Regions from separate parts of the Massilia sp. MP_M2 genome, predicted to be linked through region 2. Evidence: predicted binding sites of a transcription regulator. Region 2 holds the regulator's gene; each other region holds the start of a gene.
The links. Region 2 encodes LexA, which represses DNA repair genes until DNA is damaged. Its sites were predicted from a motif close to ACTGTATNNNNATACAGT; they were not measured.

Region 1: the regulator LexA is predicted to act here: its motif matches at 2,047-2,064, upstream of recA (recombinase RecA).
Region 3: the regulator LexA is predicted to act here: its motif matches at 1,757-1,774, upstream of RCH14_RS16060 (ATP-dependent helicase).

The regions. Positions count from the first base shown of each region.
Region 1 covers NZ_JBCHJF010000004.1:275,594-278,870, reverse strand. Annotated here, with positions in the region: gene RCH14_RS11575 (sensor histidine kinase N-terminal domain-containing protein) at 1-1,075, opposite strand, end outside; gene RCH14_RS11570 (response regulator transcription factor) at 1,165-1,905, opposite strand; gene recA (recombinase RecA) at 2,127-3,200, shown strand; gene recX (recombination regulator RecX) at 3,276-3,277, shown strand, end outside.
Region 2 covers NZ_JBCHJF010000002.1:175,906-179,182, forward strand. Annotated here, with positions in the region: gene RCH14_RS05585 (cystathionine gamma-synthase family protein) at 1-513, shown strand, start outside; gene RCH14_RS05590 (sel1 repeat family protein) at 741-1,457, shown strand; gene lexA (transcriptional repressor LexA) at 1,503-2,132, opposite strand; gene rpsF (30S ribosomal protein S6) at 2,426-2,833, shown strand; gene priB (primosomal replication protein N) at 2,871-3,170, shown strand; gene rpsR (30S ribosomal protein S18) at 3,199-3,277, shown strand, end outside.
Region 3 covers NZ_JBCHJF010000007.1:154,741-158,017, forward strand. Annotated here, with positions in the region: gene RCH14_RS16060 (ATP-dependent helicase) at 1-1,732, opposite strand, end outside; gene RCH14_RS16065 (hypothetical protein) at 2,061-2,279, opposite strand; gene RCH14_RS16070 (chromate transporter) at 2,422-3,030, shown strand; gene RCH14_RS16075 (chromate transporter) at 3,027-3,277, shown strand, end outside.

The DNA of each region.
Region 1 (3,277 bases), on a different contig from region 2:
GCACCCAATCCTGCACGGTTTCGCGCGCCACCGTGGCCAGGTCGACCTCGTCGAACGCCAGGCCCACCTGCGGCTGGTTCTCGGCGCGCGCCAGGGCCAGCAGCTGGTTCACCAGACGGGTGGCCGATTCCGAGCTCTTGGCCAGTTGCTCGAGCGAGCGGTGGATCTCGGCCGGGTCGACTTCGCGCAGGGCCAGTTCGGACTGCATGCGCATGCCGGCCAGCGGCGTCTTCATCTGGTGCGCGGCGTCGGCGATGAAGCGTTTCTGCATCTCCACCGTCTTGCCCAGGCGTTCGAGCATGTCGTTGAACGAGCCGACCAGCGGCGAGATTTCTTCGGGTACCTGGCGCGGATCGATCGGCGACAGATCGTCCTGCGGCCGCGCGCGGATGCGCTGCTGCAGCTCGGCCAGCGGACTCAGGCCGCGCGAGAGCGCGAACCAGACCAGCGCCAGGATCACCGGCAGGATGATGAACTGGGGCAGGATCACGCCCTTGATGATTTCATTGGCCAGGTGTGCGCGCTTGTCGAGCGTTTCGGCCACCTGCACCAGCGCCAGTGATGGCGTCGGCGAGGCCGTGCGTTCGTGCAGCGGATCGAGATTCACATAGGCATAGGCCACGCGGATCGGCGTGCCGTGGATGGTGTCGTTGCGAAATTCGACCGTCCCGCTGCGGGCCGGCTCGCCGGCGCGGTTGGCGCGCGGGCGCGGCAGGTCACGGTCGCCGTCCAGGTGTTCGCCATCCGGGCCAGCCAGCAGGTAATACACGCTGTCGACGTCGTCGGCGCGCAGGATGTCGCGCCCGGCAGTGCGCAGCTGGCCGACCGTCTTGCCACCCACGCTGCGGATCTGCTGGCCCAGCACCGTGACCCGGTCTTCGAGCGCATCGTCGAACGGTTGGTTGGCAATCGACTTCGCCACCAGGTAGGTGATGGCGATGCTCATCGGCCACAGCAGCAGCAGCGGCGCGAGCATCCAGTCGAGGATTTCACCGAACAGCGAGTGGCGGATATTTTCGTCCGGCTCGGGATTGGGCGGAACATACAACGGCTCGAACGACGTCGGCACGTTCATGTTCGGCTGCGGCTGCGGCTGCGGCTGCGGCTGCGGCTGCGGCTGCGGCTGCGGCTGCGCGGGCTCGGGCCCGGGCGTGAAGCCGGCATTCACTTGTCGGCGGCGGTGGTGGCGATGCGGGCGTCGTTCGCGGCCGCCGCGGCAGCAGCAGCGGCGCTGGCCTCGGAGAATTTCTCGAGGCAATACCCAAGGCCGCGCACGGTGGCGATGCGCACGCCCCCGACCTCGATCTTCTTGCGCAGGCGGTGCACATACACTTCGATGGCGTTGTTGGAGACTTCTTCGCCCCATTCGCACAAGTGGTCGACCAGCTGCTCTTTGGAGACGAGGCGCCCGGTGCGCGCCAGCAGCACTTCGAGCAGGCCCAGTTCGCGCGCCGACAGGTCGAGCATCTGGTCGTTGATATAGGCACTGCGCCCGACCTGGTCATACACCAGCGGGCCATGGCGCACGACCGCTGCGCCGCCGCCGGCGCCGCGCCGGGTCAGCGCGCGCACCCGCGCTTCGAGTTCAACCAGCGCGAACGGCTTGGCCATGTAGTCGTCGGCGCCCAGGTCGAGGCCCTCGACGCGCTTTTCGACCGAATCGGCGGCGGTGAGAATCAAGACCGGCAGCAGCGAAGCGCGGGCGCGCAGGCGGCGCAGCACTTCAAGCCCGGACATTTTCGGCAGGCCCAGGTCGAGAATGAGCAGATCGAATTCCTGCGTGGACAGGGCGGTATCGGCATCCTGGCCGTTCTTGACACAATCGATGGCATAGCCGGATTGGCGCAGGGAGCGCGTCAGGCCGTCGGCAAGTACGCTATCATCTTCGGCGAGCAGAATTCGCATGGGGCACCTCTCATAGACGTTGTCGCGTGTTCATCGAACAGGCGTGATCGAACCGGTTCTCATTGTGTTGGATTTGTCGTCACAATGCGAGCCCCGAGCGATTGTTGGTAAAATAACCACGTCTTTTCGCTTGCAAAAACCACTGGATTTTTATACAGTACTGGCTCTTGAAGTGCGCGTGACCGCCCACACCTTGCCTACTCCACGACAGAAAGTACACCATGGACGACAAAAAAACCGCATTGAACGCCGCTGAAAAGGGCAAGGCGCTGGCTGCCGCCCTGGCACAGATTGAAAAGCAGTTCGGCAAGGGCTCGGTGATGCGCATGGATGCGAACACGCCGGTCGAAGAAGTGCAAACGGTCTCCACCGGTTCGCTGGGCCTGGACATCGCGCTGGGCGTCGGTGGCCTGCCGCGCGGCCGTATCGTCGAAATCTACGGTCCTGAATCGTCGGGCAAAACCACGCTGACGCTGCAAACCATCGCCCAGATGCAAAAGCTGGGTGGCACCTGCGCGTTCATCGATGCCGAGCACGCACTCGACGTCACTTACGCGCAAAAGCTGGGCATCAACCTGAGCGAACTGCTGATCTCGCAGCCCGATACCGGCGAGCAGGCGCTTGAAATCACCGACGCGCTGGTGCGCTCGGGCAGTGTCGACCTGGTCGTGATCGACTCGGTCGCGGCCCTGACGCCACGCGCCGAGATCGAAGGCGACATGGGCGACTCGCTGCCCGGCCTGCAGGCGCGCCTGATGTCGCAAGCGCTGCGCAAGCTCACCGGCTCGATCAACCGCACCAACACGCTGGTGATCTTCATCAACCAGATTCGCATGAAGATCGGCGTCATGTTCGGCAGCCCAGAGACCACCACCGGTGGTAACGCGCTGAAGTTCTACGCATCGGTGCGCCTGGACATCCGTCGTACCGGTTCGATCAAGTCGGGTGACGAAGTAATCGGTAACGAAACCAAGGTCAAGGTCGTCAAAAACAAGATCGCCCCGCCATTTAAAGAAGCGCACTTCGACATTCTTTATGGCGAAGGCACGTCACGTGAAGGCGAAATTCTGGATCTTGGCGCAGATAACAAAATCGTCGAGAAGTCGGGCTCGTGGTACAGCTATAACGGCGAGCGTATCGGTCAGGGTAAAGACAACGCGCGTCAGTTCCTGCGTGACCGTCCAGCCCTGGCGCGCGAGATCGAAAACAAGGTCCGTACCGCACTGGGTGTGCGCGAGCTGCCACCGGCGCCGGTTGGCGCCGACAAGCCGAAAGTGCAGGCGGTTAGTGAATAATCAGCCTGGCGCGGGGCGCGGTGGCAGCAGCTTGCCACCGGCGCCCGGCGCCACGCTGATGGGCTGACGTTATCCAT
Region 2 (3,277 bases):
CCGGCGCAGGCCCAGGGCATGGCGCAACTGCGCGCGAAAGCGCTGCGCGACTTCGGCGCCTCGCTTGGGCCGGAAGCGGCGCATCACATCGCCGTCGGCGCCGAGACACTGGCGCTGCGCATGACGCGTACCTGCGCCAATGCACTGGCGCTGGCCACGATGCTCGAGGCTGACGAGCGCGTGGCGAAGGTCCACTATCCGGGCCTGGCCTCGCACCCACAGCATGGTATTGTCACGTCGCTGTTTCGCGCCGGTGGTTCGCTGCTCAGCTTCGAGCTGCACGAGGCCATCGATCCGTTCGATTACCTCAATCGCCTGCAGCTGGCGATTCCGGCGTCGAACCTGGGCGACAACCGTACGCTGGTCATTCCGGTGGCGCACACGATCTTCTTCGAGATGGGCGCCGAGCGCCGCGCCAGCATGGGCATTGCCGAGTCGCTGATCCGTGTGTCGGTGGGCATCGAGGACACCGATGACCTGGTTGAAGACTTCCGCCAGGCGCTGGACGCGTAAGTACGGCGTACCGCCCGGCGTTACCGCGCGGCGTATCGCGCGGCGTTACCGCGCGGCGTTACCGCGTGGCGTTACCGCGTGGCGTTACCGCGTGGCGTTACCGCGTGGCGTAAAGCCATGCAAAGAAGGCCGGCGCGATGCCGGCCTTGTCATTTTTACGGTTGAGTTTGGCTGTAAAAGGGGGCTATGATGCGCCATCGTCAGCTTGTCATTTTCTTCGGATGCCCATGAAACGTTTCCTGCTCTGCCTGTCCCTGTACCTGCCCCTGAGCATCGCCAGCACTGCCTATGCGGGCGAGCTGGAAGACGCCAATGCGCTGTTCGAAAAGAAGGATTACGCGGGCGCGCTCAAGCTCTACACCAAGCTGGCCAATGCCGGCAATCCACAAGCGCAGCAGCAGCTGGGCCAGATGTACTGGTATGGCGAAGCGGGCGCCGTCGACGAGGCGGCGGCCAAGGCATTGTTCGAAAAGTCGGCGGCCAAGGGCAACAAGGTCGCGGCCGAATCGCTGGTCGTGATGGAACAGCGCGTGACCAAGCGCGCCGAGATCGATTACTGGATCAAGGGCTACGATGGCGCCGAGCTGCAGTCGGGCGAATACCGTTGCCCGTCGCCGCGCATTCCAGCCGTGTCGAAAGTCAACGACGAGATCGATCGCGTCAACAAGCTGGTGACGGGCTGGCAGGATTGCTATAACAAGATGGTAACGAACCTGAACGCGCAGTCGCCATTGACCAAGAAGATTCCGGCCGATATCGCCAAGCTGATGAACAAGCAGGAAACAGAGGCATCGGCAGCCTACCTGGAGCAGGTGCGGCAGAATATCGCGGAAGGCGCGAAGGTCAATTCAAAGATGATCCTGGCCGATTTTGCCGCGTGGCGCAGTGCGACCGAGGCCTTTGTCAGCCAGCACAATGCGGTCGTGAAGAAGGCGTCGAAGTAGGCAGGGCAGGACGGGCGCCGGCAGGGAGAGGCCGGCGCCTTTGCATCAGTTCCAGCTACGCATCAGACCAACAGCCAGGCCTTCGAGTGCAAACTCTTCGTCTGGCGAGACGGCAATGATGTTGAAGTCGGGGTTTTCTGGCAGCAGCTCGACCAGATCACCCGTCTTGCGATAGCGCTTGACCGTGACTTCGTCGCCCAGGCGCGCGACGACGATCTGGCCATTCTTGGCGCTGTCGATTTTCTTGACCGCCAAAAAGTCGCCATCCATGATGCCGGCGTCGCGCATCGACCAGCCCTTGACCTTCAGCAGAAAATCGGGCCGCGCTGCGAACATCGCGGCGTCGACGTTGTAAGTGGCTTCGACGTGCTCCTGCGCCAGGATCGGATTGCCCGCCGCGACGCGCCCGACCAGCGGCAGCGACATGAACGACGGTGGCGGCATCGGAATCGCCTCGACGCTCGCGCCGATCAGGCGAATGCCACGCGACGTGCCCGGCGAAATTTCGATGGCGCCCTTGCGCGCCAGCGCTTGCAGATGTTCTTCAGCCGCATTGGCCGAGCGGAAACCAAGTTCGGAAGCGATTTCAGCCCGGGTCGGGGGGAAACCGGTGTTCTCGATCGCTTCCTTGATCAGGTTCAGGATCTGTTCTTGCCGTGCAGTGAGCTTTAGCATAAATGTGTTACAGCAACCGGTTATGTGTGTAACCTGTATTTTTGTACAGTATTCTGCCGCGCGCAAGGGGAAACGCAAAAAATATCGCGAAAATCCCGATTCAGGGTCCAAACATGCGCCAAAACCCCGGAATTGTCGAGTCAGATCTGTCGCAAGACGGGCTGAACGTGCCTGCAATGCGTCATTGGGCTTTCCAAGCCACCGAGATCCGGGTTATAATTGCCGGCTTTCCCTTCCCACACTCGTCTTGACGCCGAGGTGGGCATTTGTTAAACGTCCTCAAGGAGTAATGCATGCGTCATTATGAAATCGTGTTTATCGTCCATCCGGACCAGAGCGAACAAGTCCCGGCGATGATCGAGCGTTACAAGACCACGGTGACCAGCCGCGGCGGTAACATCCATCGCGTTGAAGACTGGGGCCGCCGCCAGATGGCATACCAGATCCAGAAGCTGCCAAAAGCACACTACATCTGCCTGAACATCGAATGCGACAACGAGACCCTGGTCGAGCTGGAAACTGCATTCAAGTTCAATGATGCGGTTCTGCGTCACCTGACCGTCAAGCTGAAAAAAGCTGAAACCGCACCGTCGCCGATGATGAAATCGGTGCAGCGCGAAGACGCAGCCAAGAGCCACCGTGCCGAAGCCGCTGCGCCTGCAGCCGCTCCAGCCGCTGCGCCAGCGCCTGCTGCTGCTTAAGTTTTTCCCAGTTATTCGTAGTAACCAGTAATACCGGGTGCACAGCGCAAACCACCTCCAGCTCATGGCGACCATCGCCGAGCGCGACGTACTGCGTTACACCCCGGCCGGTGTGCCAATCGTTTCAGCCGTCCTGATGCACGAATCGCAGCAGGAAGAGGCCGGAGTCGAAAGGTCGGTCGCGTTCGAAGTCCCCGCGTTCGCCGCGGGCGAGATTTCGGGCAGGTTTGCCAGCGCCGAACTTGGCGCCAGCTACAGGTTCAACGGATTTCTTGCACGGAAAAATCGCAACAGCAAAGCCCTGGTGTTTCACATCATTGATTTCAGTGCCGCTTAACCCGGCAATTTAGATACAGGAGCCTCAAATGGCATTCGGTAAAAAGTTCGACAAAAACAAAGCGAAACTCAAAGAGAAGCGCAAACAGCAAAACCCGCTGTTCAAGC
Region 3 (3,277 bases), on a different contig from region 2:
TTGAATGAATGGTCGAGAGGATGACGTAATCGTCGTCGAGCAAGGGCGGGCCGGCGCGGTCGCTCGTCGCTTCGGGCGGGTCGAGCGTGATATCGGCCAAGAAACTCTCGCGGTTGGCATGGCCAGCCGACAGCGCGACGAGCTGGTCGAGGTCGAGCGCGCGCACCTGGAAATCGTCGTGCAGCCGCTCCAGGTGCGGTGCGTACCAGTCGCGCGCCAGCTCGAGGTCTTGCGGCCAGCGCAGGCCAGGCGTGCGCAGCCGCGCGTATAACGCGCAGAACGCTTGCCACTCGCCGCTGCAGCGCGCCGGCACGAGGAACGCCGCCAGCGTGGCGGCAACATCGCTGCTCTCGCCCACCGCATCGAGCACGCGCGTGGCGGTGGCCTGTCCGATTCCCGGAATCAGTTGCAGCACACGAAAGCCGGCCAGACGACCGCTCGGGTTCTGGGCAAAACGCAGCAGTGCCAGCAGATCCTTGATATGCGAGGCCTCCAGGAATTTCAGGCCGCCGAACTTGACGAACGGAACGTTGCGCCGCATGAGTTCGAGTTCGAGCGCGGCGCTGTGGCTGGCTGCGCGAAACAGCACCGCCTGTGACTTGAGCGGCACGCCTTCTTCGCGCTGCTCGAGGATGCGACTGCAGACCCAGCGCGCCTGCTCGGCTTCGTCGGGAATCAGAACCAGTTGCGGCTTGATGGTCGATGCCTTGTCGGTCCAGAGTGTCTTGGCGTGGCGCTCGAGCGCGGCGCCAATGACGGCGTTGGACGCGTCCAGGATCGGCTGCGTCGAGCGGTAATTGCGCTCGAGCGTGATCACGTGCGCCGGCTGCGTGAACTGGCCCGCGAAGTCGAGGATGTTGCGCACGGTGGCGCCGCGAAAACCATAGATGGACTGGGCATCGTCGCCGACCACCATCACGCCCCTGCCATCGGGTTTCATGCCGGTGATGATCGCGGCCTGCAGACGGTTGGTATCCTGGTACTCGTCGACCAGAACATGGTCGAACCAGCTGCCTAATTCAGCCCCAAGTACCGGGTCGGCTGCCATCTCGGCCCAGAACAGCAGCAGGTCGTCATAGTCGAGCACGTTTTGCTCCTGCTTGGCGTCGACATACGCGCCAAACAGCGTCTTGAGCTGGGCCTCCCATTCTGCGCACCACGGGAAATACGCCTGCAAGACCTGATCGAGCGGATCGCGGCTATTGACCACGCGCGAATAGATCGACAGGCAGGTGCCTTTCATGGGAAAGCGTTTTTCGGTGCGGGACAGGCCGATCTCGTGGCGCACCATGCCCATCAGGTCTTCGGCGTCGCCCCGGTCGTGGATCGTGAATTGCGGATCGAGGCCGATGCGCCCGGCGAATTCGCGCAGCAGGCGCGCGCCGATGCTGTGAAAGGTGCCGGCCCAGGGCAGCGCCACCGGCGCCTGGGACCGGGCCGAGCTGGCGCGGCCCAGCAGCCGGTGCAGGACCCCGCTGGCCCGCTGGGTCATTTCGCCAGCCGCGCGGCGTGAAAAGGTCAGCAGCAGGATGCGCTGCGGATCGGCGCCGGCCCCGATCAGGCGCGCCACGCGATGCGCCAGCGTGTTGGTCTTGCCGGAGCCCGCACCGGCCACCACCAGCAATGGGCGCGGCGCCTCCACACCGATATCGTGCTCGACCGCGGCGCGCTGCGCCGGATTCAGGCTGGCGAACGGGTCTTCGATGGCGGGCGCGGCGGTAGCGGTGGTCATGGAGTGGCAAGCGGAGAAAGCGATACTGTACATTTATCCAGTATCGGTCCGCAAGCGCTAAATCGCACGACCATCATGCTTGCCCGCTCGCAAGATCAGGCCCGACCTGAAGTGCCATCGGTAAGCCCCGGACAAATAAAACCTTTTCTGGATATCCACAAAGTCTGTGAATAACTATGTGGAAAAGAGGGGGCTTGACAGGCTGAACACGGCCTGCGGGGCGGCTTTCAACAATTTGCCTATTGGGAAGGCAACGACGGTGACAACTGCACATTGGGCGCAAACAAAGGCAGTCGCACCCTTGACAGCGAGCGCGCCACCGTGCAGATCACGCCAGCGCGCGGCGCCGTTCGGGTTCAAGCAGCACGCGCTCGATGACCTTCGCCCTTACACCGTTGGACTTCAGGTATTCGACCGCCGGCACGACGCCGAGCTCGCCCAATGTGGCAATCCCGCGCGTGACGACATCACGCTGGCCAGCATTGGATCGCAGCTCGGACGCGCCGGCAACGCATGGATGGATGTCTTGCGTGTGCGGTAATTTCATCGCTGATCTCCGATCATGGTGGATGTGTCATGCACCACGATTATTGGCCAAGCAGATGCAAAGTCAATGGCAAAGCTGTATCAATGTGCGAATACATTGCTCGTGGAAAGCGCGGATACCGCGCAGCAGCGATAATAACGGGATGAGTCCTTCGCCCCTTCCCTCCCCGAGCGCGCAGCCGGGCGCACCGGCCACCAGCCACCCCGTTCCCGAATCGTGCACCGACCTGTTCGTCTCATTCACACTGATTGCGCTACAGGGCTTTGGCGGCGTGCTGGCCGTGATCCAGCGCGAAATGGTCGAGCGCAAACGCTGGCTGAGCAATGAAGAATTCATCGAAGAATGGTCGGTCGCGCAGATCTTGCCGGGGCCGAACGTGTGCAACCTGGCGATGATGATTGGCCAGCGCCACTTCGGCCTGGCCGGCGCGATGAGCGCACTGGCCGGCTTGCTGGCCGCGCCACTGGTCGTGGTGCTGGCGCTGGCCCTGGTCTATGCCCGCTTCGCCGACATGCCGGCGGTCCAGGGCGCGCTGCGCGGCATGGCGGCCGTGGCCGCGGGGCTGGTGGCGGCCACCGGCCTGAAGATGGCGGCCGCGCTGGGCAAGAACGTGCTGCCGCTCGTGGCCTGCGTGCTGATCGCCGTGCTCGGCTTCGTGCTGCTGGCCTGGGTGCGGGTGCCGCTGGCAACGGTCGTGTTCGGCCTTGGTGGCCTGGGCTGCGTGCTGGCCTGGCGCAGGTTCAAGCCATGAGCGCGCCGCAGCTGGTGTTCACCTGGCACGACTGGGTCAGCCTGTTTACGCACTTCCTGGCGCTGTCGCTGATGTCGCTTGGCGGTGCGATCTCGACCACATCCGAAATGCAGCGCTACCTGGTCGAGCGCCAGGGCTGGCTGACACCGGCGCAATTTAACGACTCGGTCGCGCTGGCGCAGTCGTCGCCCGGACCGAATGTGCTGTTCGTGGCGCTGCTGGGCTGGAACGTCGGCCTGAACAACGG